One region of the Bradyrhizobium sp. USDA 4461 genome, then DNA from elsewhere that is predicted to be linked to it. Evidence: riboswitches for the same ligand, from Rfam matches in the RefSeq annotation. Region 1 holds a riboswitch; each other region holds the start of a gene.
What was found. A riboswitch is a leader RNA that binds a small molecule or an ion and turns the genes downstream of it on or off. The one in region 1 is predicted to bind cobalamin.
Positions count from the first base shown of each region.

Region 2: it holds a riboswitch for cobalamin, as region 1 does, so the genes downstream of both, ACVINW_RS35800 (DUF1636 family protein) here and ACVINW_RS06220 (TonB-dependent receptor) in region 1, are expected to answer to the same signal.
Region 3: it holds a riboswitch for cobalamin, as region 1 does, so the genes downstream of both, ACVINW_RS08950 (TonB-dependent receptor) here and ACVINW_RS06220 (TonB-dependent receptor) in region 1, are expected to answer to the same signal.

Region 1 covers NZ_JBSRXM010000001.1:1,312,152-1,321,914, forward strand. Annotated here, with positions in the region: gene ACVINW_RS06210 (tetratricopeptide repeat protein) at 1-54, shown strand, start outside; gene ACVINW_RS06215 (PepSY domain-containing protein) at 61-1,560, opposite strand; gene ACVINW_RS06220 (TonB-dependent receptor) at 1,563-3,845, opposite strand; cobalamin riboswitch at 3,953-4,148, opposite strand; gene ACVINW_RS06225 (CobW family GTP-binding protein) at 4,202-5,125, opposite strand; gene ACVINW_RS06230 (amidohydrolase family protein) at 5,127-6,617, opposite strand; gene ACVINW_RS06235 (ABC transporter ATP-binding protein/permease) at 6,788-8,644, opposite strand; gene rpmE (50S ribosomal protein L31) at 8,839-9,066, shown strand.
Region 2 covers NZ_JBSRXM010000001.1:7,601,556-7,611,318, forward strand. Annotated here, with positions in the region: gene ACVINW_RS35780 (precorrin-8X methylmutase) at 1-255, opposite strand, end outside; gene cobG (precorrin-3B synthase) at 255-1,418, opposite strand; gene cobN (cobaltochelatase subunit CobN) at 1,415-4,663, opposite strand; gene cobW (cobalamin biosynthesis protein CobW) at 4,663-5,697, opposite strand; gene ACVINW_RS35800 (DUF1636 family protein) at 5,694-6,068, opposite strand; cobalamin riboswitch at 6,161-6,371, opposite strand; gene cobO (cob(I)yrinic acid a,c-diamide adenosyltransferase) at 6,408-7,061, shown strand; gene ACVINW_RS35810 (cobyric acid synthase) at 7,073-8,521, shown strand; gene cobD (threonine-phosphate decarboxylase CobD) at 8,518-9,483, opposite strand; gene cbiB (adenosylcobinamide-phosphate synthase CbiB) at 9,493-9,763, opposite strand, start outside.
Region 3 covers NZ_JBSRXM010000001.1:1,884,153-1,893,915, forward strand. Annotated here, with positions in the region: gene soxB (thiosulfohydrolase SoxB) at 30-1,778, shown strand; gene ACVINW_RS08920 (DsrE family protein) at 1,775-2,230, shown strand; gene ACVINW_RS08925 (MBL fold metallo-hydrolase) at 2,474-3,514, shown strand; gene ACVINW_RS08930 (IS1182 family transposase) at 3,651-4,982, opposite strand; gene ACVINW_RS08935 (ABC transporter substrate-binding protein) at 5,214-6,050, opposite strand; gene ACVINW_RS08940 (ABC transporter ATP-binding protein) at 6,050-6,823, opposite strand; gene ACVINW_RS08945 (FecCD family ABC transporter permease) at 6,820-7,863, opposite strand; cobalamin riboswitch at 7,976-8,173, shown strand; gene ACVINW_RS08950 (TonB-dependent receptor) at 8,282-9,763, shown strand, end outside.

The DNA.
Region 1 (9,763 bases):
CTGGAATGGACCCCCGAACTGCCCGGTCGGGACGTGCACCTGACGGTCAAGTAGCTGCGGCTATGAACTCGACCGCGCGGGGCTCGCAGACACGCGCCTGCTTTGCAGCTTCGGCCGCCGCAACCGGCGCCAGCCGATCACGATGCCGCTGATCGAGATGATCATGCCGACCGCCGACAACAGCCACACCACGACATCGCGCGCCGGCGAGATGCGCAGCAGCAACGGAAAATCCAGGCTGTGCAGCGCATTGAACAGCCAGCGATAGGAACGGCGGCTGTCGTCGCTGCGATCGAGGATTTCGGCGGTGATGGGGGAAACGTGCAGCCAGGTGCGGGCGGGATCGTCGAAGACGATGCGCAGCACGGGAAGCTCGCGCGCCTGGTGCAGCGTGTACCAATAGGCATCCGGCTCATCGAGCCGTCGCGCCGATATCATCACAGCGCCCGGCATGGCGTGGCGCGCTGCGGCGATGATCTCGTCCTGCGCGAGCGTCGCGGGCGCACCGGTCACGGGATCGGCGAGGCTCCGGCCGCCGTTGCCGTCACTGAGCAGCATCAGCCGGCGTCCGCCGATCCAGACGAAGCGCGCCTCCACCGCCGGTATTGACGGCGTCGACTGAAAGTCGGCCACGATGTCCGGCGCGTCGTGGCCGCTATAGTTCCTCGCGATCTCGCGGGTGATGCCGCGAGCGGAGAACGCGCCGCCGGGATTGAGCGACAGCCAGCCGCTGAACATCCAGGTCAGGACGAAGATGCCCCCGATCAGGCCGGCGACGTGATGCCAGGTCATCCAGCCGCGATAGGGCGAGACGGCGTCGTCGGCGTAGCGGCGCGTCAGCCGCAGGCGGAGGATGCCGATCCAGAAGCCGGTGACCGCGACCACAAGGCAGACGCCCGAGATCCACAGCACGACATCCCGCCACAGCGCCCCGTCCTTGCGCAGCACGGTCGGATAGATCCAATGCGGGATCGAGCCGAGCCAGTTCCAGACACGCTCCCGCCGCGTGGTGTCGAGCGCGATCTCGCCGCTGCGTGAGGAGACGTAGAGCTCGGTGCCATCGGGATCGCCAAGGCCGATCAGATAGAGCGGCCGCAGCGGATCGAAGCGTGCGGTGACCGACCATTGGTCGCGTGTCACCGTATCGAGCAATTGCGGCCGCACCGCATGCGGATGATGGCGAGCGACCGCGAGTGCCTGATCCGGCGAGACATGGTCGATGACAGCACCGTCGATCGCCGAGATCGTAACGGAGCCTCCCTTCCAGCCGGTCACGCGATAGACCGGAACATCGTCCATCATCGAGAGCCGGAGATCGCGGGGATAGCGCTCCATCCCCGCGATCGCCATCGCGCGATCGGGTGCGACTCGCACCTTGCCCCACGAAATGACCGGGAGCGCAGACAGCCGCTCGCTGTCGGTGAGGCGCGGAAACGCCACATACATCATGACGAGGCCGGAGATGAACCACATCGCGAACAGCAGACACGTCGCAATGCCGATCCAGCGATGGACGACATAGAGCCATCGCCGCGCTCGCCGGATCAGAGCGTTGCGCATGATCAGAACTTCACGTTGACGGACAGTTCGGCGGTGCGCGGCGTGCCCAGCAGCCATTGCCCGGTGCCGTTCGAGGTCGCCGCGTAGACCTTGTCGAACAGATTGTAGACGCGGAACGCGACCGTGGTGCGGTCATCAGGCTTCCATCTGATGCCGCCATTGACCACGTTGTAGCCCGGCCGCAATTGGCTGTTGGCGAGATCGGAGTACATCGCACCGACGATCTGCACGCCGCCATAGGCCGACCAGTTGGGCGCGAAATCCCATGTTAGCCAGACGTTCGACACCTGCTGCGGCACGTTGACCGGAACATTGCCGTTGTAGCTGACGATCTTGCCGCCGACCACCTGGCTGTTGTTGTCGTATCGGGCGCGCAGCAGCGCAAGGTTGGCGTCGACACGCCAGCCGTCGTTCAGCGCGAGTCCGATCGAGCCTTCGACGCCGCGGGATGATTGCTGGCCGATCTGCAATGCCAGGCCGGCGGTCGGATTGCTGGGATCAGGAATCGTCAGGCCGGTCTTGACGATCTCGTAAGCGGCCAGCGTCCACTCGCCGCGGCCGCCCCAGAACGACTGCTTGACGCCGATCTCGGCCTGCTTGCCGGTCGCGAGCTGGAACGTTTTCTGCGAGGTCGACAGCGAGATCAGGTTGCTGACCGGATCGACGCCGACCGCATACTGGCCATAGAATGCGAGGTTCTTGATCGGCTCGTACACCAGCCCGGTGCGCCAGCTGGTTCCCGACAGCGTGGTTTCAAAACTGTTCGCCGGCGTCTTGTAGTCGGTCCGATCGACCTCGGGCCGGTCGTACCGGACGCCTGTCACGAGCGACAATTGGTCGGTCAGCGACAGGCGATCCTCGGCGAACAGCGCATATTGATTGACGACCGCATTGAAGCCCGGCGTCGTCGCCGTCGTGGTCGCGAAGAACGACCCGGGATCGAACACGTAGGGATTGACCGACGACGCGCCGCCGTAGGGCGAGTTGTTGATGTGGGTGAAGTCGATCCGGTTGACGTCGAACCCGGCAACGACCTGGTTCGCGAGACCGAACACGCGACCGCTGAAGGTCGCATCCATCCGGTTACCGAACTGCTTCTGGTCATGGAAGATCTCGATATAGCTCGAACGATCGATCAGCCGGGTGTTCGGATTCCAGCTGTAGTTCTCGATGTCGCGCCAGTGCCGCTCGCTGGCCAGATAATACAGCGTGTTGTTGAGCTTGATGCCGTCGGCGACATCCCATTCGGTCCTGAACTGGGTCCAGCTGTCCTGGTAGCGGATCGCGCTGTCTGATGCGTTGTAATTCTTGAAGCGCAGCGCGTCCTGGATCGAACCGTTGATCAGCGGCGTGCCGAAATAGCGCGACGGGCTGCGGTCGCCGTAGTCCTCGGACAGCGTGAAGGCGAGATTGTCCGACGCCTGCACTCGGACGGCGGCGGAGACCACCGCATTCGAGGTCTTGTCGCGATCGACCCAGCCAGCCGACATGTTGCCGGTGGCGTTGATCCGGTACGACACATTGGGATTGATCGGACCGGTGCTGTCGACCGAGAGCCGCCGCGTCATGTTGCTGTCGAGCGAGACCTCGGCCTCGTTATACGATGTGTTGAGCGGCTTCTTCGGGATCACGTTGATGACGCCGCCGATCGCGCCTTCGCCGTACAGCACCGAGGCCGGACCGCGCAGCACCTCGATGCGCTGCGTCGACCAGGTATCGTAGGGGAACGTCAAGGTGCCGGAGCCGACATAGAAGCGCGTGCCGTCATACAAGGTCATCACCGAGTTGCTGCCGGCAAAGCCGCGGGTGCTGAACGACAGGCCGCCATTGCCGGGCGCCGGCGTTGCGATGAACCCGGCCGCGTTCTGGGTGACGGCATCGAGCACATTGTGCTGGCCGCGTTCGGCAATGGTCTGCGCCGTGACGATCTCGACGCTGGCCGGTGTCTGCAATGGCGTCAGGTTGAGGCGGCTGCCGGTGCTGCCTGGCGTGGTGGCGTTGAGCGTCGGTGGTGCCGTCCCCGATGTGCCCGACGCTGCAGCACGCGGTGGGCCGCCCGCTGCCGCTGATGCTGCGGGTCTCGCGCGCGGCCGCGACGACGCCGCCGGGTTCTGGCCTCGCGCCGCAGGCTTCGGCTTCGCTGAGGCCGAGGGCGAGACCTCGATCGGATCGAGGCTGGTGGTTGGAGCTGTCTGTGCCGAGCCTTCGGCCGGCAGCAGCAACGATGACAGGGAGCAGACGAGACCGAGGCGCCATTTGCGCGCAACGGGAGAGGACGGAGACATGAAAACGGCTCGCGGTAACGTGGCACGTCACCGCGAACACGGACTGGGGCCTTGCCGAAAAGGCAGTGCTCCGATCCCACCAGGACGCCCCCGCCCGATGTGCTCGCGTGTGACCACGACTGACGGCAGGTCTCCTGGCTCACGGGTCATCGCCTGTCGACGCCTTCCCGGGCGGATAGCCCAGTGGCAAATTTGACGAAAGGCTCGCCGTTTACAGTTGCGGGGACAGCTGCGGCATTGGGGTTACCCTCGCACCGCATTCCCTTTTGATCCCCGAAGGGAACCGTCGGCGAAAACGATAGGTGCAGTCGGCATGGCTGTCAATTCGATGCGATTGTCGCACGCATGCTTTCATGTCACGCGACGCATCCCTGCATCACCTCATCGATCTCCGCACGCGAGAGCGCGCCCATCTCGGCGATGAACACGATCCGCGTGCGTGGCACGCCGGGCGCCGGCACGCCGCCGGCAGCCAAGGTCGCGCGACCGCCGGCGAGCTGAAACACCGTCAGCCGTCCGGGCTGCTCGACCGTCTCGAACAAGCCCTTCGCGCGCGCCAGCTTCGGCGCCAGTTTGCCGATCGCCTGCTGCAGGCGCGGCAGCGATACCTGCCGCTCCGACGTCCAGCTCAGCGTCTCGAACCGGTCGGACACCGGCCGTCGCGGCGCGGTCTCGCGCGGCGCGGGCAGATGATCGAGATCCGCCGGAAACAGCAGCTCCGTCGGCACCTCGCCATGCACGGCATCGACGATCACCGCCGCCGGACGCACCACGCGCACGGCATCGCGAATCGCGGCGCACGCGGCTGCATCGGCCAGATCGACCTTGCTCAGCGCCACCATATCGGCGGCCCGCAGCTGCGCGCGCAGCAGCGCATCGTCCAGCGCGGCCACCGGCTGCGTGGCGTCGACCACGCACAGCACGGTCTCCAGCGGCGCCTCCTTCCAGATCACGGGATCCATCAGATTGCGCACGATGTCCGCGGGATCGGCGATTCCGCTGGTCTCGATCACGATGAACTCGGGACACGGATCACGCCGCAGCAAACTGGCGAGCGTGCGCAGCAGGTCGCCCTCCAGCGTGCAGCAGATGCAGCCATTGCTCAGGCTGACCACGCCGTCGCTGGCGCCCGCGATCAACTCGGCATCGATATTGATCGCGCCGAAATCATTCACCACGGCGGCGATGCGCCGTCCTTGCGCATGCGCCAGCAGATGGTTGACGACCGTGGTCTTGCCCGCCCCGAGAAAGCCCGCGACCAGCAGGATCGGGACCGCCACCTCAGCCTCCGGTGACGGGCCGGCGCACCGGCCGGCCGGGACGCGCCGCGACGTCGAGCACGCCATCATTGATCAGCGGCTGGCCGCTGACCACGAGATGGCGCACGCCTTCCGCCGGGCGATTCATCGCGGAGAAGGTCGCGCGGTCGCTCAGCGTCTCGTAGTCGAACACCACGACGTCGGCGTCGGCGCCGGCCTGCAGCCTGCCCTTGGCGCGCATCGCCGGCGTGCTCGCCGACAGGATCTCGGCCGGGATCAGCGCGCATTTGCGGATGCCCTCGAGCAGCGAGAGCTTCTTGCGCTCGCGCACCCATTCGCGGATGAAGCGGGTGAAGCAACCCGCCGAGCGCGGATGCGAGGTGGCATCGTCCGGCAGCGGCCAGGCGTCGCCGCCATAGGGACGGCCATCCGACAGCGTCCAGGGCATCGCGTCGGAGGCGATCGCGCCGCCCGGATACAGCACCGCCATGTCGAGCAAATCGCGATGATGCGAATTGTTCTCGATATCGAGCACATGCCACAGCACCAGCGCCGAGGGATCTGCGGCCTGCGCCGCCAGCAACTCCTCGCGGCTGCCGAAGCGGTGACCGTCAGTCACGCGCTGCACTGAGTCGTAGCCGAGACCGTTGCGCTCCTCGAATTTCGGATCGCTGAAGAAGGTCGCGGCCAGCACGGTCGAGCCGGTGCCATAGGGATAGGCTTCCACCGTGATCGGCAGGCCCTGCGCCTGCGCTTTCGCGATCAGCGCAACGCAGCGCTCAATGTCGGTCTTGCTCGACGAGTTGAAGTGGCAGATGTGCATATGCGCGCCGGTGGCGCCGGCATAGCCGATCAGGCGGATATAGGCCTCGGCCGCGCTCTCGGGGTCGATGCGAGACATGTAGGCGACGTGGGTGAAGGTCGGCACCGCATGATTGGCCGCGAGCTGGCACACCGCGGTCAATTCCTGCACGCCGGCGCCCGGCGCATAGGCGTTGAGGATGCCGATGCCGATGCCGCCCTCGTTCAATCCATTGGCGAGACGCTCGAGGATGCCGCCGACCTCGCCCTCGGTCGCGACGTTCTCGATCCAGCGCCGATCACGCATCGCGGCGCCGAACGATTCCAGCGAGCTTTCCGAATTCGAGCCGGTCATCGCGCCGATCCGCGCGAACGCCCAATTGGCGGCGGCGCCGTAGTTCAGCACCCGGCCCTTCTCGGCCTGGCGCTTGTACCAGGACGCCACCGGCAGCACGCCGGCCTCGAGGTCGAGCGTCGTCGTCACCCCGTCGAACGCCTGCATGCGATCGGCCGGAATGGTCTGGCCATGCGCGTGCAGGTCGATGAAGCCCGGCGCCACCACGAGTCCGGTCGCGTCGATCTGCCGCTCCGCGCCGCCGAGCCCGGTGCCCACCGCGGCGATCTTGCCGTCGACGACGGCGACATCGCCGATCGCGTCCATCCCGCTGGCCGGATCCACCACCCGGCCGCCGCTGATCACCAAACCACCCATCTCGCCACTCCCCGCATTCCGAAGCCGATCGGTCGCTTTCCGAGCACAGAGAAGCGCATCGCGCTGATCACAGCAACCGGGTCAGGGTTGTGGCGACATGCTCTGGCGGAATGTCCGCCGCGCCGCGCATATGGATCGCATCGGCGGCGCGCATAGGCGCCCCAATTCGCTCAGATCCCCTCGAATTGCAGCCGCGCCAGCCGCGCATAGAGGCCGCCCGCGGCGACCAACTCGGCGTGGGTGCCCTGCTCGACGATCTTGCCGTGGTCCATCACCAGGATGCGGTCGCAGGACAGCACGGTCGCGAGGCGATGCGCGATCACCAGCGTGGTGCGGTGGCGCATCAATTCCTCGAGCGCGGTCTGCACCAGCGTCTCGCTCTCGGCGTCGAGCGCCGAGGTCGCCTCATCAAGCAGCAGCAGCGGTGCGTCCCGCAGGATCGCGCGCGCGATCGCGATGCGCTGGCGCTGGCCGCCGGAGAGCGTCACGCCGCGCTCGCCGAGCTGGGCGTCGAAACCTTCAGGCAGCCGGCGCAGGAATTCGGTGGCGTGCGCAAGATCGGCGGCGCGCTCGACCTCGGCATCGGTGGCGTCGGGCCGGCCGAACCGGATGTTCTCGCGGGCGCTGGCCGCGAACACCACGGAATCCTGCGGCACCAGCGCGATCCGCGCCCGCACCTCGGCCGGATCGGCCTGCCGGATCGGCACGCCGTCGAGCGAGATGGTGCCGGATTTCGGATCGTAAAAGCGCAGCAGCAGATGGAACAGCGTGCTCTTGCCGGCGCCGGACGGGCCGACGATCGCGACCTTCTCGCCGGAGCGAACCGAAAGCGAGACGCCGTCGACCGCCAGCGCATTGGGCCGGGTCGGATAGGCGAAGCTGACATTGTCGAAGCCGACATCGCCGCGTGCCGGCTGCGGCAGCGCGCGCGGCGACGCGGGGCCTGCGATCTGCGGCTTGACGCGCAGGATCTCGAACAGCCGCTCGGCGGCGCCCGATGCAGCCGAGACCTCGCCCCAGACCTCGCTGAGCTGACCGAGGCCGCTCGCCGCGAACGCGGTATAGAGAATGAACTGGCCGAGCCGGCCCGGACTGATCGTGCCGACCAGCACGTCATGCGAGCCGACCCAGAGGATTACGACGACGCTGGCGAACACGATGAAGATCACGATCAGCGTCAGCACCGCGCGCGCCTTGGTCGAGCTGCGCGCGGCCTGATAGGCCTGCTCGACCTCGCCGGCAAAGCGTGTCCTGGCGAGCCGCTCGCCGGTATAGGCCTGCACGGTGCGGATCGCGTTGACGAGCTCGCTCGCATAGGCGCTGGCATTGGCCAGCGTGTCCTGGGCGGTGCGCGACAGCCGCCGCACCCAGCGGCCGAACGCGACCAGCGGGATCACGATGACCGGGATCGCGAGCAGCACGAAGCCGGACAGCCGTGGGCTCGTGATCACCATCATCGCGGCGGCGCCGAAGAACAGCATCAGATTGCGCAGCGCGATCGAGACCGAGGCGCCGACCGCGGACTTGATCTGAGTGGTGTCGGCGGTGAGCCGCGACACCAGTTCGCCGGATCGTGCGGAATCGAAGAACGCGGGCGACAGCGAGATCAGATGCGCGAACACGTCGCGCCTGATATCGGCGACGATGCGTTCGCCGATCGTCATCACCAGATAGTAACGCGAGGCGCTGGCACCGGCGAGCACCGCGACCACCGCGATCATCACGCTGAAATAGCTGTTGATCATCGCGATGCCTTCGGGCGTGAAGCCCATGTCGATCATCCGCCGCACCGCGACCGGCACGATCAGCGTGGTGATCGCCGCAATGGTCAGCGAGATCAGCGCCAGGATCGCCCGCCCCTTGTAGCGCGCCACATAGGGCGCGAGCGCCAGCAGCGGCCGCAGGCGGGCGCGGCTCTTCGCCGGCTCCGTGATCTGGCTCTCGATGAAGGCCTCCTCATCGAGCAATGCGTCGCGCGGCGGCTGCGGGGCGCCGTGCGGGGTCTCAAGCTGTTCGGCTATGCTCATCAATCTAGACCGGTTCTATTGCCCCCCACATAGGCCCGCCGACCCCCGGCTGGCAAATCCGGTAAAGTCCCAATCCGGTGATGGGCTTAAAGCCCTTTCCTGGCTTGTTTTGGGGGGCTCCATGGGTTATAGAGCCGGCCAAATCCCGTACCTGAATGTCTTGAGATGGGCGCCGGCGCGCCGAAGGAACTGTCATGAAAGCCGATATTCATCCGAATTATCATACGATTAAGGTCGTCATGACCGACGGTACCGAGTACCTGACCCGCTCCACCTGGGGCAAGGAAGGCGACACGCTGAACCTCGACATCGACCCCAAGTCGCACCCAGCCTGGACCGGCGGTACCCAGCAGCTGATGGACCGCGGCGGCCGCGTCTCGCGCTTCCAGAAGAAGTTTTCGGGCTTCCTCAAGAAGGACTGAAGTCCGCTTCGGGATCGCCCTCGTGGTCGAACGCAAAACGCCTCCGTCTCGGGGGCGTTTTTGTTTTTGGGGCGGCCCGGCTCGGTTGGATGGACAAGCGCGCCACTCCCTCCACGCCGTCGTCCCGGCGACCCATAACCACCACATTCGGTGATGAACGGGATTGTGGCCCCAGCGCGCGCAACAATGCGCATTCGGGGTAATGGGTCCTGGCTTTCGCCAGGACGACGATGAGGATGGGGTTCGATTCAATTGCCGCACTCTCGCTGTCATCACCCGCGAAAGCGGGTGATCCAGTATTCCAGAGACGGCTGTGCTTGAGCCGAGAGGCCGCGGCGTACTGGATCGCCCGGTCGAGGCCGGGCGATGACAGTTGTAGATGAGGACGCAGTTTTGCATTCTCGCGACATGATTTGCCCGAGCTTTGCTGTTCGTTCCGCCCTCCTCTCACAGAGGGCGCAGGGAAAGCCGGGTGCCGATCGCACCCATGGGCCCCGTGCAATAGGTAGAAAGCACGGGGGTAGGACCACGGGTGTAACCGGAGCAATCCGGCTTTCCCTGCGCGATGGGTTACGGCTTATACGTGCTCTCCCCGGCGAGACTTGGCTTTGTTGTCACCGTCTTCACAACGCGCATTTGCGCAATCGGAAGAGACACCTACCGCTAGGGCGTCAGGCCTGCACGATTTCACCGTCCG
Region 2 (9,763 bases), 6.3 Mb from region 1:
CGTGATCCCCTCCGACACCATGCGCGCGTCGCAGAGGATCGGCGCGCCCGCCTGCAAGGCGGCGCGGGCGCGCGCGGCCATTCCGGGCGTGAAGCGGACATACGTCTCCAGGCCCACCATGCCTGCGGCATGAATCATGCGCACGACCACCGGCTCCTCGTCGGGCGTGAAGCGCGCAAGGTCGGCTTCGGACCGGATCGTGGCAAAGGACTGCCGATAGATCGCCGCGCCGTCGGTCTCATAAATGTGCGGCATCAATCGCCTCCCATCAGCACGGAGGGATTGGCGATGATGGCGGCGCTGGTCAGCCCGCGCAGGACCGGCGCATCCCGCGTCGTGCCGCATCGAACGAGATCGAAGCCGTCGCGCGACGCGACGAGGGTGACGTCGGCAGAACCTGAATGGGCACAGCCTTTGACGCAACCGGAGACGTGGAGCCGGAATTCTGCCGGGATATGCCGCGCGAGCACCGACGCCAGCGTCCGCGTATCGGCATGCGCCTCGGCGCAGCGCGGTGCGCCGCTGCACGCGATCACGCGCAGCGCCGGATCATCGGCCTCAGTGACGAGGTCGACCCGATGGGGTATCTCGCGCATCCCCTCCGCCAGCAGCATCCGCCACGGCGTCATGCGAAGGGCCCGCCCGCAGGCGGCGAGATCGCCGAGCGTCTGGTGCGGCATTTGCCCGAAGGCAATGCCGACCATCGCACCAGTCGGATAGAGGCCCGGCGCAGGCTCTGGCGACCGGGCCACGGGCTCGGCATCGCCACGAAGGGAGCCGGGCAACCTGACGCCACTGGCCAGATGAGCCGCCATCCGTCGTTTCTCGCCCTGAGCGCCGCCGGAGGCGACGAACCATTCAGCCAGCGCCAGTGCCACTTGCACGGCCTCGCTCCGCGTCACTGAAAGCCCGAATTGCGCGCCATCGGCGCGCACCAGCAGTCCCCCGTTGCGATCGCGCTCGATCCTGATATCCGCCGACGCGCGGGCAAGCACGCGCTCGCGGCCATCATCGATCGCGAAGCCGAACTTGGTGGGAAGATCGAGCGAAGCACTGGCAAGTGCGCGCTCAAGCTCGGCAGCAAGCAAGGGCGTCTCGTCATCGGTCGCCCAGAACGGCGTCACCAGCACGTTGCGCTGGGCCTCGGTGCCCGAGTCCGGGTCCAGCAAGTCGAGCCCGGCGAGCCCATCGATCAAGGGCGGATAGCCTGCATCGCTAACGCCGCGGATCTGCAGATTGGCACGGCTAGTCAGGTCGATCAGGCCGTTGCCGTATTGCCCCGCCAACTCTGCAACACCCGCAGCCTGTGCGGCCTCCAGCCTTCCCCCGCGCGGGCGAATGCGCAGCACGAGGCCATCTCCCGACTGCATCGGCCGCAGCGCGCCGGGGCACCAGCCCTTGACCGCGATCGCGCTCATGAGGCCTCCTGCAACGCCGCCGCGATCGAGTTCCGCCGCGTCTGCCACAGCGAGGCGTCACGCAAGCGGGTGAAGCAGGTCTCGATCGCTGCCAGCGCCGCCGGATTCTCCCGCGCCATGAACGTGCGAACCTCGTCATTGCCGAGCGTCGCATCGTAATAAAGATCGAACAGATGCGGCGGCACCGCGCCGGCAAGATGCGCGAACGCCGCCATGTGCTCAAGCGTCGCTGATATCTCGGCAGCACCACGGAAGCCATGGCGCATCATGCCGGCGATCCATGCCGGATTGGCGGCGCGCGAGCGCACCACCCGCGAGATCTCCTCGGTCAGTGAGCGGGCATGCGGCTGATCCGGCCGTGTTGCATCGAGATGATAGAGCGACGGGGCCGTTGCGCCGAGCCGCCGGGCCGCGGCGGCGATGCCGGCCTCATGCGCGGCGTAGTCCGCGGCCAGCAGCAAATCGGTCTCCGGCAAATCCTGGGTATGAACAAAACTGTCGGCAGCAGCGAGCCTGGCTTCGATGCCGGCACGATCAGGCCGCATCTCGCCGTCGGCCCCGAGCGCCCAGGAGGATGCCGACAGCCAGGCTTCGCCGGCCGCCTCGCGCGCTTCCTGCGTGAAAATATCAGGGATCGGCGCAATGCCGGCCCCATAGTGTCCGGGGCGTGGGCCGAACACGCGCGAGATGCGCTGCCGGTAAGGATTCTCGTCGCCCTCATCGTTGCGCTCGGACAACGCCTCGCTCGCCGCTTCGAACAATTGGGCCAGCCCGGAAAAGACGTCGCGGAACAAGCCCGACACGCGCAGCGTGACGTCGATGCGGGGACGGCCAAGCTCCGCCGGCGGAATGATGTCGTAGCCGACCACCCGGCCCGACCCGTGATCCCAGCGCGGCGCGATGCCGGCGAGATGCAAGGCCATCGCAAAGTCCTCGCCGGCGGTGCGCATCGTCGACGAGCCCCAGAGATCGACGACCAGTCCTTTCGGCCAATCGCCGTGATCCTGCAAATGACGACGCAGCAGCTCCTCGGCGAGTTTCACGCCCTGCGCATGCGCCGACGGCGTCGGCACCGCGCGCGGATCGACCGCAAACAGATTGCGCCCGGTCGGCAGCACGTCGCTGCGCCCGCGATAGGGCGATCCCGACGGTCCCGGCGCGACACGCCGACCCGCAAGCGCCGCGCGCAACGCGGCCTTCTCCGCGTCGGCGCAAGCGCCCTGCCCGAACACATGCAGGCCGTCGCCAAATTGGCTTTCCTTGAGATCGCAGACGAAACGATCAATCTGCGGAATCGCCTCGGCGGCCGAGACCGACGCCGCGAGACCGAGATCGTCCTCCAGACCTGCGATCCGCGTCTCCTCGCGGATCGCTGCAATCAGGCGCTGCCGCCGCGCCGGATCGAGGCCATCGGCGGTCGAATATTCATCGAGCAGGCGCTCGAGCTTACGCAAGCCTTCCGGGACCGCGGCCTGCGCCAGCGGCGGCGGCAGATGACCGATCGTCACCGCACCGATCCGGCACTTGGCCTGCGCCGCCTCGCCGGGATCGTTGACGATGAAGGGATAGACGACGGGCAGATCGCCGATCAGCGCCTCCGGCCAGCACACGGACGACAGCGCAACCGATTTGCCGGGCAGCCATTCCAGCGTACCATGCGCGCCCATATGGACCACGGCATCGATGCCCTGCTGCCGTAGCCACAGATAAAACGCGACATAGGCATGGCGCGGCGTGCGCGAGAGATCGTGATAATCGGCGTCGCGCTGGCCAACCTCACCGCGCTCCGGCTGAACCACAATGACCGACTTCCCGCATTCGATCGCGGCGAAATGAAAGGCGCCGTCTCGGCAATCCGGATCATCCTCCGGCGCGCCCCATGCGCGCGCGAGATCGTCCTGCAGCTGCTGCGGGAGGCTGGAGATCGCCGCGCGATAGTCGGCGACGCCCCATGTTAGTTTCGAGCGGAGCAGCACCTCGCCCAGCGACTCCACCGGCGCAAGATCAAATCCCGCGGCCGCGAGATCGGCCAGCAATGTCTCGACCGAAGCAAGCGCATCGAGGCCCACGGCATGCGCGATCTGATGCGGACGGCCCGGGTAGTTCGAGAGCACGAGCGCGAGCGTCTTGTCTTGCGCCGGCTTGCTCGCAAGCCGATGCCAGGCTGCGACGCGCGCGACAACAGCTGCGACGCGCTCGGCATCCGGCCGATGTGCCAGATGCGCGAACTGCAGCTCAGGATCGCGCTCGCCCGGCGACTTGAAGCTCACGACGCCGGCAAACAGGCGGCCGTCGACCTCCGGCAGCACGACATGCATCGCCAAATCGCCGGGCGAAAGGCCACGCAGCGACTCCGTCCAATCCTCGCGCCGCGCCGTGGATAGGGCGACCTGGAACACCGGACACGCTACGGCGTCGAACGGGCTCGTGCCGTCATCGCCAGCCGCGGAGAACGCGGTTGCGTTGACAATGGCGGCCGGCGTGGATCGCGCGAACTGCGCGCGCAGCCAATCGGCGACGCCAGCCGCCTTCAGCGACGTGACGAAGACGCCGTGGGCATCGAATCCCTTTGCCCGCAATGCATCGATCAGTGCATCGACCGGCGCCGTGTCGCCGGCCGCCAGATACGAACGATAGAAGGTCACCAGCACGAGCGGCCGGCCATCCGACGCCGGCAGCGCCGCGACCGCACCGCGCCCGGAATCGTAGACGCCGATCTCTGGAAGATCGATCTCACCGACAACAGGTCCGGCATAGAGCCCGGACGCCAGCGCCAGTTGCGCGATCACGGCCTGTGCGGCAACCGGCCCGCCCTTGTCGCACAGCGCTTTCAGGCGACGCAGTGTCGAGACCGGCAAGGTCGAAAATTCATCAAGTCGCAGATCGTCGCGTCCGTCCGCCGGCAGCACCACCAAAGCGATGCCGCGTTCCTTTGCCAGACGGTGCACCGCGGCCAGCCCGTATGACCAATAGGGCTCGCCGCCGATCAGCCGGATCAGGATGCCGCGCGCGTGCGACAGCGTCCGCTCGATATAGGTGTCGACCGACAGCGGATGGCGCAGCTCCGCGAGATTGGCGAGCCGCAGCGGCGGCAGCGCGGCGCGGCCGCGACGCCAACCGGCCGCGAACGCAGCGAGATCGCTGTCGGAAAACGACAACACCACGAGATCGGCCGGATCCTGGCCGAGGTCCCTTGGCGTTGCGGTCTCTTCAAGGCCGCGGCTCTCGCGGAAGACGACATGCATCAGACACCAAGCCGCGCCCTGATCGCGGATTCATCGATATCGCCGTGTTCGCCGATCACGACCAGCTTCGACTGCCGCGGGCGCATGCCCCAAGGCATGTCGAACTGATGCCGCACCCGCTCGCCGACCGATTGCACCAGCAACCGCATCGGCTTGCCTTCGACCGCGATATAGCCTTTGGCGCGCAGCACGTTCTGCTCGCGCGCCAACCCCTTGATCGAGGCCACCAACGCATCGATATCCGTAACCTCCGGAAGATCGATCACCACCGAATTGAAATCGTCGTGCTCGTGCTCCTCCTCGCCGTCGTGATGCGAGGGCCGTGACGCGAGGTCATCCTCCGCCGCCGCCTCAAGGCCCAGGATCACGCGGGCATCGATGGCACCGTCGACGATCGGCAGCATCGGCACCTCGCGCGGCATCTCGGCCGCGATCACTTCTTTCGCCGCCTTGATCCCCTCCGCCCCGGCGAGATCGGCCTTGGTCAGCAGCACGACATCGGCACAGGCGATCTGGTCCTCGAACACCTCCGACAGCGGCGTCTCGTGATCGAGATTCTCATCGGCCGCGCGTTGCGCGTCGACCGCGGCCACGTCAGGCGCAAAGCGGCCGGCGGCGACGGCCTCGGCATCGGCCAGCGCGATCACGCCGTCGACCGTGATCCGCGAACGGATCTCCGGCCAGTCGAACGCCTTGACCAACGGCTTCGGCAAAGCGAGGCCCGATGTCTCGATCACAATGTGATCGGGCTTCACCGGTCGCGCCAACAACTGCTCCATCGCCGGGATGAAATCGTCGGCGACGGTGCAGCAGATGCAGCCATTGGCGAGCTCGACGATGTTCTCGCTCGGGCAATTGGCATCGGCGCAGGATTTCAGGATGTCGCCATCGACACCTTCGCTGCCGAATTCGTTGACCAGCACCGCGAGCTTCTTGCCGTTGGCGTTGCGGATCAGGTGCTGGATCAGCGTCGTCTTGCCGGATCCGAGAAAGCCGGTCACGACGGTGACCGGAACCTTGGCGAGGGTAGTCATTCGGCGGCCTCCGGCACGACGGGAAGAGGTGGAATGCGGGCGAGCGATTGCTTGCGGAAGATTTCGGGACGGCTGCGCCACGGCACGATGCCGTCGGGCGCCGCCGCATAGGCGGACGCGCCGGCGATCACATCCCTGGCATTGGCTTCGGATAAGCGGCCGTAGACATAGGACCATCGCCCCGGCGCGCTGAGCGCGACCGAGCAGCCCTGGCTGCAGGCCGACAGGCACTCGACCGGAACCAGATTGATATCATCGGGCACGCCGGCCTCGACGAGCGCGGCATGCAGGCGCGCACCGGGCGCGGCCTCACCTTCGCCCAGCGTCTGGCCGGCGCGGCAGGTGATACAGACATGAAGTGTAACGCTCATCGCCCTTCCTGGATTGACAACGGGAAGCGATGAGGCACACGAACCGATGCGAACAGGTTCGTTCCCCGTCGCGGAACACCCCGTCCGCCGGTCTCACAACTGCTGCGCTGGCAGGTCTCCCGGCTTGCGGAGCAGGATTTCTCCCTTCGATCCCCGCCTTCCCGATCCCTTTGGGGAATCAGTGGCTTTGGGCATCTCTCCGGTCACGGTCGCGGGGGCGGCTGCTTTTCAGGCCCGACTTGAGCCCTATCGCATTCCCTCTTCGCCTGTCATAGGACAGGAACCAACGCGGGCCCACCATTCGTCCGCGGCTCGAACTTGTCAAGCCGAAGGAACGCCATGACGTCTGAAGGAAACGGGGCCGAAGACGAGATCGTCAGCAGCGAGGCGTCGCTGGACGCGCGCCACGCGACCAAGATGGCGAAAAAGAAGGTCGCCCGCGACAAGATCATGGCGACCAAGAGCGGCGAAAAGGGCCTGATCATCGTTCATACCGGCGCCGGCAAGGGAAAATCGTCCTCGGCCTTCGGCATGATCGTGCGCTGCGTCGCGCACGGCTTTCCCTGCGCCGTGGTGCAATTCATCAAGGGCGCCTGGGATACCGGCGAACGCCGCCTGCTCACCGGGCATTTCGGCGACCTCTGTCAATTCCACGCGATGGGCGAAGGTTTTACCTGGGAAACGCAGGATCGCGCCCGAGACATTGCAGCCGCCCAAGCGGGCTGGGAAAAGGCCAAGCAGCTGATCGCCGACCCGAGCCTGCGCATGGTGGTGCTCGACGAGATCAACATCGCGTTGCGCTACGACTATCTCGCAATCGCCGATGTCGTCGAATTCCTCACGACGTCGAAGCCGCCGATGACGCATGTCGTGCTCACCGGACGCAACGCCAAGGACGAATTGATCGAGATCGCCGATCTCGTCACCGAGATGACGCTGGTGAAGCATCCGTTCCGCTCCGGCATCAAGGCGCAGCCGGGCGTCGAGTTCTGACGGACAGCACCATGGCGCGCGCGTTGATGATCCAGGGAGCGGGCTCGGACGTGGGCAAGTCGCTCATCGTCGCCGGCCTCGCGCGCGCCGCCACGCGACGCGGCCTCCGCGTGCTGCCGTTCAAGCCGCAGAACATGTCGAACAACGCGGCCGTGACCATCGACGGCGGCGAGATCGGACGCGCGCAGGCCTTGCAGGCGCTCGCCGCTGGCGTCGAGCCGCACACCGATATGAACCCGGTGCTGCTGAAGCCGGAAACCGATGTCGGCGCCCAGATCATCGTGCACGGCAAGCGGATCGCGACCGCCCGCGCGCGGGACTATGCCGCCATGAAGCCGTCGCTGATGGGCGCAGTGCTGGAGAGCTTTGAGCGGTTGAAGGATCGCGCTGACCTCGTGCTGGTCGAAGGCGCCGGCAGCCCGGCCGAGGTTAACCTGCGCAAGTCCGACATCGCCAATATGGGCTTTGCGCGCCGGGCCGACGTCCCGGTGGTGCTGGTCGGCGACATCGACCGCGGCGGCGTGATCGCGCAGCTCGTCGGCATCAGGACGGTGATCGATCCCGACGATGCCGCGATGATCCAGGGTTTTGTCGTCAACAAATTCCGAGGTGATCTCTCGCTGTTCGATGACGGCTACCGCCTGATCGAAGCCCGCACCGCCTGGCGCGGCTTTGGCGTGCTGCCGTGGTTCGCTCGTGCCGGCGAGTTACCTGCCGAAGATGCGGTCGGGCTCGGCGAGGCGCGCAAGCCCGGCCAGTGCAAGGTCGCCTTCCTTGCGCTGTCGCGGATCGCCAATTTCGACGATCTCGATCCGCTCAAGCTCGAGCCCGGCGTCGATCTCGTGATGGTCCGTCCGGGCGAAGCCATCCCCGGTGATGCGCGGCTCGTCATCCTGCCCGGCTCGAAATCGACCCGCGGCGACCTTGCCTTCCTGCGCGCGCAAGGCTGGGACATCGATCTGCTGGCGCATCATCGCCGCGGCGGCCATGTGCTGGGTCTGTGCGGCGGGTACCAAATGCTCGGACAGAGCGTCGCCGACCCCGAGGGGATCGAGGGTCCTGCCGGCGAAACGCGCGGCCTCGGACTGCTCGATGTTGCGACCACCATGACCGAGCAGAAGACGCTGACTCGCGTCAGCGCGGTGCATGCCGCGACCGATCAGCCGATCAGCGCCTACGAAATCCATATCGGGCGCACCGACGGGCCAGATCGCGCACGGCCATTTTCATTGCTCGACAGCATGGCTGAAGGCGCGGTGTCCGCCGACGGGCGCGTTCACGGCAGCTATCTACACGGCCTGTTCACCTCGGACGATTTCCGCAAGGCCTTCCTCGCACGGCTCGACATCCCCGCCGCTGATCAGCCCTATGGCGCCAGGGTCGAGAGCGCGCTCGACGCGCTGGCCGAACACATCGAGACCCATCTCGATGTCGAAGGCCTGCTGGCGCTGGCGCGCTAAACCGACAGCGCAGCGGAAAGACGTGACCATTCAGCCTCGCTGCCCGGCAGGCCCAAGCGCAGCCAGCCCGGCTTCTGCTGGAAGACGCGCGACCAGATTTGCGCACGGGCCAACTTCGCCTGCGCAGCCAGCGCATCGCCGACGTCGTAGAGGCGAAACAGCGGCGTGCCGCCGACCAGCTTCCAGCCCTGCACTTGCGTTTCTGTATCGAGCCTGACGCAGTCATCCGCCAGACGTGCAGCGGTGGCCTTGGCCCAGTCCTGATCGAGCAAGGCGCGCCGTCCGATCGCAATTGCGGCGCCCGAAACCGGCCATGGGCCCACCATCGCGGCAAGCGCGGTGATGACAGCCTCGCCGCCAACGGCGAAGCCGAGCCGCAGGCCGGCGAGCCCGTAGAACTTGCCGAATGAGCGCAGGATCAGGAGGCCTGCTCGTCCCGCTTCCGGTGCAAGCGACAGGTCGGGCACGGCATCCGCAAAACTCTCGTCGATCACGAGCCGGCCGACGCGCGGCAGCAGCGCGAGCAGTTCGCGCCGGTCATGCTGCCGTCCATCGGGATTGTTCGGATTGACGACGACGGCAAGATCGGCGCCCGCGAGCGCGGCGAGATCGGACACCTCGGCGACATCCCAACCTGCCGCCGACAACACCGCGGCATATTCATTATAGGTCGGCGCCAGGATGCGCGCGCGTCCGCGCGGCGCCAGATGGGGCAACAACTGAATGGCGGCCTGCGCACCGCCCATCGCCACGATCGGCGCCTCTGTCCCATAGGCATGACGCGCGGCGGCGTGCAGCGATTCAATCTCGGATCGCGACGGCAACGCGCTCCATTGCCGCGGCTCCACATCGACCAAGGGATAAGGCACCCGATTGATCCCGGTCGACAGGTCGATCCATTCTTCCGCAGCGCCGCCGAAGCGTTGCCGGGCGACGTCGAGATTTCCGCCGTGCTCTTGCATGTGCCGCTCTTACAGCAACGCCAGGGCGACGAACACCCCGGCCAGCAGCATCATGGCATGACGATAAAGCTGCAGCCCCGCGAAGATGTCGACGGCAAGCGGATCACGCGCCCCCTCATTCAGCCACGGCTCATCCGCGACGTGACCGTGATAGATCCGGGGGCCGCTGAGCCGCACGCCGAGCGCGCCGGCCATCGCCGCTTCCGGCCAACCGGCATTCGGCGAGCGATGGCGGCGCGCATCGCGCAGCATGCATGTCCATGCCCACGAACGGTTCGGG
Region 3 (9,763 bases), 570 kb from region 1:
CGCTGGCCAGGGGCCGCGCGGAGAGAGTGATGATCATCCGTCGCCGGGATTTCTTGAGAGGCTCAGTCGCCGCGACGCTTGTGGCCGGCCTGCCCCGCCTCGCGCGCGGCGCTGATACCGCGAGCGTCTACGACCTCGAACGCTTCGGCAACGCCCGCATCCTGCACATGACCGACACCCATGCGCAGCTGAAGCCGGTGTTCTTCCGCGAATCCAGCGTCAATATCGGCGTCGGCGCGATGGCCGGCCAGCCGCCGCACCTGGTCGGCAAGGCGTTCCTCGACCGCTTCGGCATCCGGCCCGACAGCGCCGACGCCTATGCCTTTACCTGCGTCGAGTTCGAGAAGGCCGCCGGCCGCTTCGGCCGCCTCGGCGGCTTCGCCCATCTGAAGACGCTGGTCGACAAGCTGCGCGCCGATGTCGGCGACAAGCGCGCGATCCTGCTCGACGGCGGCGACCTCTGGCAGGGCACGGGCCTCGCCAAGGCCATGAACGGCGCCGATATGGTGGAGGCCGCCAATCTGCTTGGCATCGAGGCGATGACCGGGCATTGGGAATTCACCTATGGCGAGCAGGTGCTGCGCGACAATCTCTCTCGCTTCAAGGGCGAGTTCCTGGCGCAGAACGTGTTCCTGACCGAGGAAGCCGCGTTCAACGACGCCAAGGCGTTCGATCCGGCCTCGGGGCGGGTGTTCAAGCCGTCGATCATCAAAGAGATCGGCGGCCATCGCATAGCGATCATCGGCCAGGCCTTCCCCTATGTGCCGATCGCCCATCCCAAGCGCTTCACGCCGGACTGGAAGTTCGGCATCCGCGACGACGAGCTGCAAAAGCTCGTCGATGGCCACCGCAACAACGACAAGGTCGAAGCGGTGGTCCTGCTGTCGCATAACGGCATGGATGTCGACCTCAAGCTCGCGAGCCGCGTCACCGGCATCGACGTCATCCTCGGCGGCCATACCCATGACGCGATCCCGATCCCGATCACGGTGACCAATGCCGGCGGCGTCACGCTGGTCACCAATGCCGGCTCCAACGGCAAGTTCATCGGCGTGCTCGATCTCGATCTCGCCAAGGGCAAGGTCGCCAATGTCCGCTACCGCCTGCTGCCTGTGTTCGCCGAGCTGTTGAAGCCCGATCCCGCGATGCAGGCACTGATCGACAAGATGCGCGACCCGCATGTCGACGAATGGAGCGACAAGCTCGGCACCGCCGATCGCCTGCTTTACCGCCGCGGTAATTTCTCCGGCACCGTCGACCAGCTGATCTGCGATGCGCTGCTCAACGAGCTCAATGCCGAGATCGCGCTGTCGCCCGGCTTCCGCTGGGGCCTTACCACGCTCGCGAGCCAGCCGATTACCATGGAAGACGTGCTGTCGGAGACCGCGATCACCTATCCCGAGACCTACGTCGTTGGCATGACCGGCAGCCAGATCAAGGATGTGCTGGAAGACGTCTGCGACAATCTGTTCAACGCCGATCCCTATTATCAGCAGGGCGGCGACATGGTCCGCGTCGGCGGCCTCGCCTACACCTGCACGCCCGCCGAGAGCGTCGGCAAGCGCATCTCCGAGCTGAAGCTCGGCAACGGCAAGCATCTCGAAGCCGGCAAGCATTACAAGGTCGCAGGCTGGGCCTCGGTCAACCAGCAGAATGGCGTGCCGATCTGGGATGTGGTGGCCAGACATCTGCGGGCCGGCCGGCCGCCGAACCGCGACGAGCCCGGCGTGACGCTGAAAGGCGTCGACGACAATCTGGGCATTGCGAGGCACGGATGATACGGCGCGCGCTCATCGCGGCCTTTGGCCTTGCGGCGATCGCACTTGCAACGCCGCTCGCCCGTGCCCAGCTCGCCCCGTTGCAGGACAAGCCGTTCGCCGAGCACAAGGTCGTGCTGCAGCTCTCCGACAACGACCCGAAGAAGCAGGGCCTCGTCCTCAGCGTCGCCAACAACCTGATGAAGCACTACGACCCCGACAAGGTCGCGGTCGAGATCGTCGCCTTCGGCCCCGGCATCGAGCTGCTCAAGCCCGACAACCCGAACCGCAAGCTGGTCGAGAGCCTGGTCGCGCAGGGCGCGCGGGTCGACATCTGCCTCAACACCGTCGACACCATCGAGCGCGACTCCGGCAAGCGGCCGGACTACATCGCCGCCGCAACCCCCGTGCAGGTCGGTGTCGCGCAGATTTTGCTATTGACCGAGAACGGCTACACGCTGGTGAGGCCGTAATTCCTCGCCGCCCCATTCGCACAACAACCGTCATCTTGAGGGCCCGCGCAGCGGGCGTCTCGAAGGATGCACGGCCCTCATGCTTCAACGCGCATTTTCCGGCCATCGCCCCTTCGAGACGCCGCTGCGCGGCCCTCAGAGGTGAGGGGTCATTTCTGTTCAGGGATGGATTTGCTTTGAATGGACCCTCTCTATGAAATAATATCCTCTCCACGACTCGTCCCGGAGAATAGGTAAGCCGTCATGATCTTTCGCCAGCTCTTCGACAGCGTGTCCGGCACCTACAGCTATCTGCTCGCCAGCCGCGCCGGCGGCGAGGCGCTGATCCTCGATCCGGTGCTGGAGAAGGCCGACCGCTACTGCAGGCTGCTAAGGGAACTCGACCTCCGGCTGGTCAAGGCCGTCGATACCCATCTGCACGCCGATCACGTCACCGGCCTCGGCGAGCTGCGCGACCGCACCCAGTGCATCACCATCATGGGCGAGCAGAGCAAGGCCGACGTGGTCTCGATGCGCGTTGCCGACGGCGACAAAGTAACGATCGAGGGCCTTTGCCTGGAGGCGATGTACACGCCCGGCCACACCGACGATTCCTACAGCTATCTGATGGGCGACCGCGTGTTCACCGGTGACACGCTGCTGATCCGCGGCACCGGCCGCACCGATTTCCAGAACGGTAGCGCGCGGGCGCAGTACGATTCGATCTTCAACCGCCTGCTCAAGCTGCCCGAGGAGACGATGGTGTTCCCCGCGCATGACTACAAGGGCGACACCGTCTCCACCATCGGCGAGGAGAAGCGCTACAATCCGCGGCTGCAGGTCAAATCGATCGACGACTATGTCGAGCTGATGAACAACCTCAATCTGCCGAACCCGAAGCTGATGGATGTCGTGGTGCCCGCCAACATGCATGTCGGCCTGCACCAGGACGAACTCGCAAAAGAAGGTCTCTCGCTCAACGCGCGCGATGCGATCGCAAGCCTCGGCCGGCCCGATGTCCTGTTGGTCGATTTGCGCGAAACAGCTGAGCGCGCCAAGCACGGCACGCTCGCCGGCGCGCTGCATGCGCCCTATCCGGGAATCGGCGCCGGCCTGCTGCCCGGCGGCATGCTGCGCGAAGTGGCGGCCGCGACCGGCCGCCGCGTCGTGTTCTTCTGCGCATTCGGCGAGCGCTCGGCGATGGCGGTGGCCGCCGCGAAGAAGGCGGGGCTAGCCAACACCGCGCATATCGAGGGTGGCATCGACGCCTGGAAGAAGGCCGGCGGGCCAGTCGTGATGGGATAGTCGAGCCAACTGCGCGCGTATGACCATCACCGTCACCCTGAGAGCTTGTGACGGATTCGGCTCCTGCGGAGTTTTTGGCGGCTGTTCGTCGCAGCAATTGGCAGGTTTGAGTTCGAGTTCGGCGATGACCCGTTGTTTAGGCTCTGGAGAGGCGGTTGCCTTGCAGGATGTTGTTGACGAGGGCGTACCAGAGCACGACGGCACGGACCTTTTCGATGCCGCGCACGGTCAATTGCCGCAGGTCCCAATTGCGCCAGCGGGCATGGATGCACTCGCAGATCGACCGGGACCTGTATCGGGCCTTGCCCTCTTTGCTCGCCATTCGCGCACGCCAGGCCAACACCCCCGGACCGTCGCCGCGCCGCGGTAGATAGGGATCGGTACCGTGCTTGGATTGAGTGGGCGGACAAAAGATATCGATGCCCTCGGCATAGGCCCATTCGATGTCCTCGGCACTGCCAAAGCCGCCATCGACGAGATGGTCCTTGGGCAACCCTCCGGGCCGCGCACGCTGCCGCTCCAGCATGGGACGCATCAGGCCGCGATCGGATCCGATGTTGCAAATTCTGGTGTCGACGACGATCTGCTCGCCGGCCACGCTCGTCACCTGCACGTTGTAGGCGGGGCGGAAGCCGCCGTTCGCCATCTTCATGACCCGTGCATAGGCGTCCGTCGTGGAGGCCCGCGGCTCCTTCGGCGTCTTGCCGTTGCCGCGACTTTCTTCGCGCTCCTTGCGCTGCTGCTTGATCTCGGCGAGCGCCGTCTGCGCCGCCTTCACCCGCGCGCTGCGTTCCCGCGCGGCCCGCTCCTTGGCTGCCCGGGCACGCTTATTGCTGGCGTCCGAGCGTGTGTCGACCTCGCGCTTGAGGTCTTCCACCACGGCCTCAGCCTGCGCCAAATGCTTATCCAGCGTCGCCTCGCGCCGGAACGAGGCCGCCCCGGCGCTGGCCCGGACCCGCATGCCATCCTGCGCCAAGGTCTCCAGATCGACGAGACCGGCCTTTGCCAACGCTGCCAGATGCTCACTGAGCAGTCGGTCAAGCAGATCGGCGTTGCCGACCCGGAAGTCCGCCAGCAGGTGATAGTTCACCGACACCCCGCCGCACAGCCAGCGATAGGCATCGTGGCTCTCGCACAGCCGCTCCAACGCCCGCGCGCTGCCAACGCCTTCGCTGGCGGCATAGAGCCACAGCGCCAGCAAAAGCCGGGGCGAGGTCGCGGGGTGACCGGGACGATCGCCGCGAGCCTTGATCCGGTCCTCCAACTCACTCAGATCAAGCTCTTCGACATAAGACCAGATCAGCCGCACCGGATGGTCTTCCCCGATCAGGCTCTCAATATCAACCGCTCGCAGCGCAATCTGGTCGCGCTGGGGCTCACGCAGCCGCGGAGCGCCGGGCAAGCCCGCTTCGACTGATGGCTTCGCCTGCTCCGGCAGGTCCCCAAACAACTCATCGGCAGCCAACATCACCTCCCGCGAATCCATCATCGCCAGAGAATCACACCGCGCCGGCTTTCGGCTATAATGCTCGCTGAAACCCCAAAAAAATCACACCCTCTGAGGAGCCGCGAAGCGGCGTCTCGAAGGGTCGACGGCCACGCCGCGTCCGCGAACATTTGGAGAGATCCGGGCCGTGCATCCTTCGAGACGCGCTTCGCGCTCCTCAGGATGACGGGACTTAGATGCGGGGCACATCAACTACCGCGTCACGCGCTGCAATTCTTCCGTCAGCCGGTCCAGCGCATCCGCCAGCATCACGCCGCCACACACTGTGAGCCGCTCGGGCAGCACGATGCGCCTTCGCTCCGGATAGAAGCGCTCCAGCGCCGGATGCAGCAGGAAGGCGCGGCCCTCATCCTCGGCGCGATCGCCAGCCTCCGATACCAGGATGAAATCCGGCCGCAACTTCACGATGGCCTCGAGCGAGGCAAAGCCGCCCGCGCCGAGGCCGAGCTCACCGGCCGCATTGGTCAGGCCGGTTGCCGCCAGCAGCGAGTTAATCAGGCTGTTATCTCCCGACACGAAGCCACGCCGCTCCAGCGGCAGCACGCGGTAATGATGCGCGCTCGCCACCGCACGCGCCCGCGCGATCGCCGCATCGAGGCGCGCGATCTCCAGCTCGGCGCGATCGGGATGCTGCACCACATCGCCCATGGCGCGGATTTGATCCCTCACCTCGTCCAGCGTGCGCGGTACCGTGAATTCGGCGAGGTGCAGCCCGTGGGCCTTCAGCAGGTCACGCGTCGCGCGTTTGTCGAACAGGCTGACGACGACGATGTCTGGCTTGAGCAGCAGCACGTCCTCGGCCTCGCCCGACAGGCGTAGAAAGTTTCGCGCTTTCTCGGCTGCCCAGGATTGCCAGGCATCGCGCGAAAAGCGGCTGAGGCCGAGGATCTGGTCCGGGTCGGCGAGCGACAGCACGAGCTGGTCGCTGCAGACATTCATCGAGACGATGCGCGGGCCGGCGGCGGACGCGGCACCAAGCGACGTGATCCATGCCGCCGCGGCCAAGGCTGCGAGACGCCACGCGCACATCAGACGTCCGCCCATGGCACGATGACCGCCTCGCGCCGGAATTCAGCGCGGTAGGCGCTGACGCGGAATACGCTGGCGAGGACTGCTTCCGACAGTGCCTCATCAGGCGCGCCCTGCGCCGCCAGCCGCCCCTCCGACAGCACCAGCACATGATCGGCGAAGCGCGCGGCGAGGCCGAGGTCATGCGTCACGACGATCACCAGCACGCCGGTGTCGGCGACGTTGCGCAGCTTCTGCATCACGTCGATCTGATGGCGCGGATCGAGCGAGGCGGTCGGCTCGTCGGCGAGGATCACCGGCGCCTCGACCGCGAGCACCCGGGCCAGCGCGACACGGCTGCGCTCGCCGCCGGACAGCTCGGTGACGCGGCGATCGCGGAACTCGGTGACATCGACGGCCTGCATCGCCCGCAGCACCGCCTCCATATCCCCGGGCGACAGCCGCGCCGGATCGGTCGCGCCATGCGGATAGCGGCCGAGCGCCACGATATCGCGTGCCGGCAGCGGCCAGTGCACCATGTGCCCCTGCGGCAGATACGCAAAACGTTTCGCACGCTCGCGCAGCGGCAATGACGCCAGAGCCTCGCCGCCAATCCTGATCTCGCCGTCAGACGGGATCAGGCCAGCCAGCGCGCGCAACAGCGTGGTCTTGCCGGCGCCATTCGGTCCGACCAGCGCGACCAGGTGACCGGCCGCGAGCGACAGCGAGACATCGTGCAGCACCTTGCGGCTGCCGAGCGAGGCGTTGAGCGCTGTGGCGGAGAGCAGCGTCATGCCACGCCTCCGCCGAGCGCGCGGCGCTCGCGCATGATGAGGTAAAGAAAGAACGGCACGCCGATGATCGAGGTCAGCACGCCGACCTTGATGTCCGAGGTCGAGGGGATGATGCGCACCGCGATATCTGCGGCAAGCAGCAGCGCCGAGCCGGTCAGCGCGCTCGGTACCAGCAGCCGTGCCGGATCATGACCGATCACCGGGCGCATCAGATGCGGCGCGACGAGGCCGATGAAGCCGATCGTGCCGGTCACCGCGACCGCGCCGCCGACGCCGAGCGCGACGCCCGTGATGACGAAGAGCCGCAGCCGCCCGACATCGACGCCGAGACTCCGCGCCGCCTCCTCGCCGAGCGTCAGCACACGAAAGGCGCTCGCCTGGCTGAGCAGGATGGCCGCGCCGGCGACGATAAAGGGCAGCGCCAGCGCCACATGCTCGAAGCTGCGGTCCTCCAGCGAGCCGAGCAGCCAGAACGCGATCTCCAGCACCACGAACGGATTGCTGGAGAGGTTCATCACCAGCGCGGTCGCGGCACCCGCAAAGCTCGAGATCGCAAGCCCCGCGAGGATCAGGATCAGCAGCCCGGCATTGCGACCGGCGATCGCGAGCAATGCGAACACCGAGCCGAACGCGGCGATAATCGCCACCGCCGGCAGCGCGTAGTACCGCACATCGGCGAGGCCGAGCGCGATCACCAGCACCGCGCCGAATGCCGCCGATTGCGGCGCGCCGAACAGCGACGGCGAAGCCAGCGGATTGCGCAGCAGGCCTTGCAGCGCCGCGCCCGACAGCCCGAGAATGCCGCCGATCGCGAATGCCAGGATGGTGCGCGGCAGCCGGATCTCGCGCACAATGACCTGCGCGACGTCGCTGCCGCCCCCGAACAGCGCCTCGATCACCGCGAGCGGCGACAGCCGCACCGGCCCGATGCCGAGCGAGAGCACGCACAGCAGAACCACGAGCGCGAATAGCGCCGCGGTGGCACTCCACCGCCGCCGCGCCGCGATCTCGGCCGCCAAGGCAAAATCCTGCACGCTCATCTCATCCATGCTCTTACAGCGATCGCCGTGGCAGACAAGCGACACCCGACAAAAACCGTGGCCGGGCGGCCATTGCCCGACTTCCGCCGGATTGACTTTGCTGCCCGGCCGAACCCTAGATGACCATGACGGTTCTTTCATGAGATGAAAAGGGAATGCGGTACGGGGAAACTTCCCCAACGCCGCGGCTGCCCCCGCAACTGTATGCGGTGAATCCTTCGTCACAGGCCACTGGGAATCTCGGTCCTGGGAAGGCGACGAAGGGTAACGACCCGCGAGCCAGGAGACCTGCCGTCAGCCGTGGTCACACGCGAGGATGCCGGTCGGGGAGTACAGGCATGAGCTTCACCTGATGCTGCAAGCACATGGTGAGACTGCTTCGCGGTGACGTGCCACTGACGTTACCGAGGTCTCGCCTATGTTTTCCTTCCCACCCGATCGGCGCCGCGCGCTTCTGCTCGCGTCGACGATCATCTTGCCGACGATCGTCCTTTCAACGGCGCGGGCGCAGCAGGCGCCCGCTCCCGATCAGCTGCCCGCAATCGAAGTCAGCCGATCCGGCGACCAGAACGTTACCCGCGCCAAACCGCCCGCTGACGAGACCCCGGCCCCACGCCGCCCGGCGCCGGGCACCACGCAGAGCAGCAACGCGGGCAGCGGCGCCGGATCGAACTCGGCTGGAGCCGGCTCGGCCACGGGGACCGGCGGCAGCAGCGGCGGCCGCCAGTTTGCCGGGGTCGTCGGCTCCTCCTCGACCGTGATCACCGCCGACGACATCGCGCATTCGCCGTCGCAGTCGCTGCCGGAAATCCTGGCGCAGGTGCCGGGCGTGCAGCTGCAATCGCTCTATGGCGGGCCGAACGGCGCCAAGACCTCGGTTGACCTGCGTGGCTTCGGCGCATTCGCGACCGACAACACCCTGTTCCTGCTCAACGGCCGCCGCCTCAACGACGTCGACAAAGCCGGCTTCGATCTCACCACGATTCCGCTCGATTCGATCGAACGGATCGAGATCGTCAGCGGCAACAGCGGCGCGGTGCTCTATGGCGACAACGCGGTCGGCGGCGTGGTCAACATCATCACCAAGGCCGGCGCCGGTGGTCCACCAGCCACGATGCGCGCCGAGGCCGGAGTTGGCTCGTTCAACACCCGGATGGCCGCGGTCTCCGCGGCTCTCAATTCAGGACCGTGGTCGACCTCGTTCTATGGCAGCGGCATCAAATCCGACGGCTACCGCGTCAACAATGCGCTCGACCAGCGCAACGCCGTCGGCAACGTCAACTACACCACACCGGATCTCACCGCCTTCGTCACCGTCACCGGCAGCGACCAGAAGCTCGGCCTGCCCGGCGGACGGCTGGTCGATCCGTCGATCGGCGTCAACGAGTTGCTGACTGATCGTCGCGGTGCGGCGACGCCGTTCGACTATGCGAACCAGCAGACCGCGAGCGTCACCACCGGCTTCACCAGAACGCTGGTGAACGGCGTCGACCTGATCGTCGACGGCGGCTGGCGGCAGCGCGAGACGCAGAGCGGCTTCTTCGGCACCGTGCCGACCATCAGCTTCGCCTCGACCTACAATGACGCCGCGCTGCAGACCTGGTCTCTGACGCCGCGGCTCAGCGTCAAGAATGTCATGCTGGGCATGCCATCCACGATCCTGACCGGCATCGACTATTACGATTCGACCTTCCGTGAGGCACGCGGCGCCTATCAGGGCGTCGATCCCACCCACGTCTACAACATCGAGCAGCAGAGCGTGGCCGGCTATTGGCAGCACACGTTCGGCTTGCTGCCGACCACCGACTTCTCCTACGGCGCGCGGGTGCAGAACACCCACGTCTCGGCGCGCGATCGCTACGATCCGAATGCGCCGTTCGCTTTCGACACGCAGGCGGCA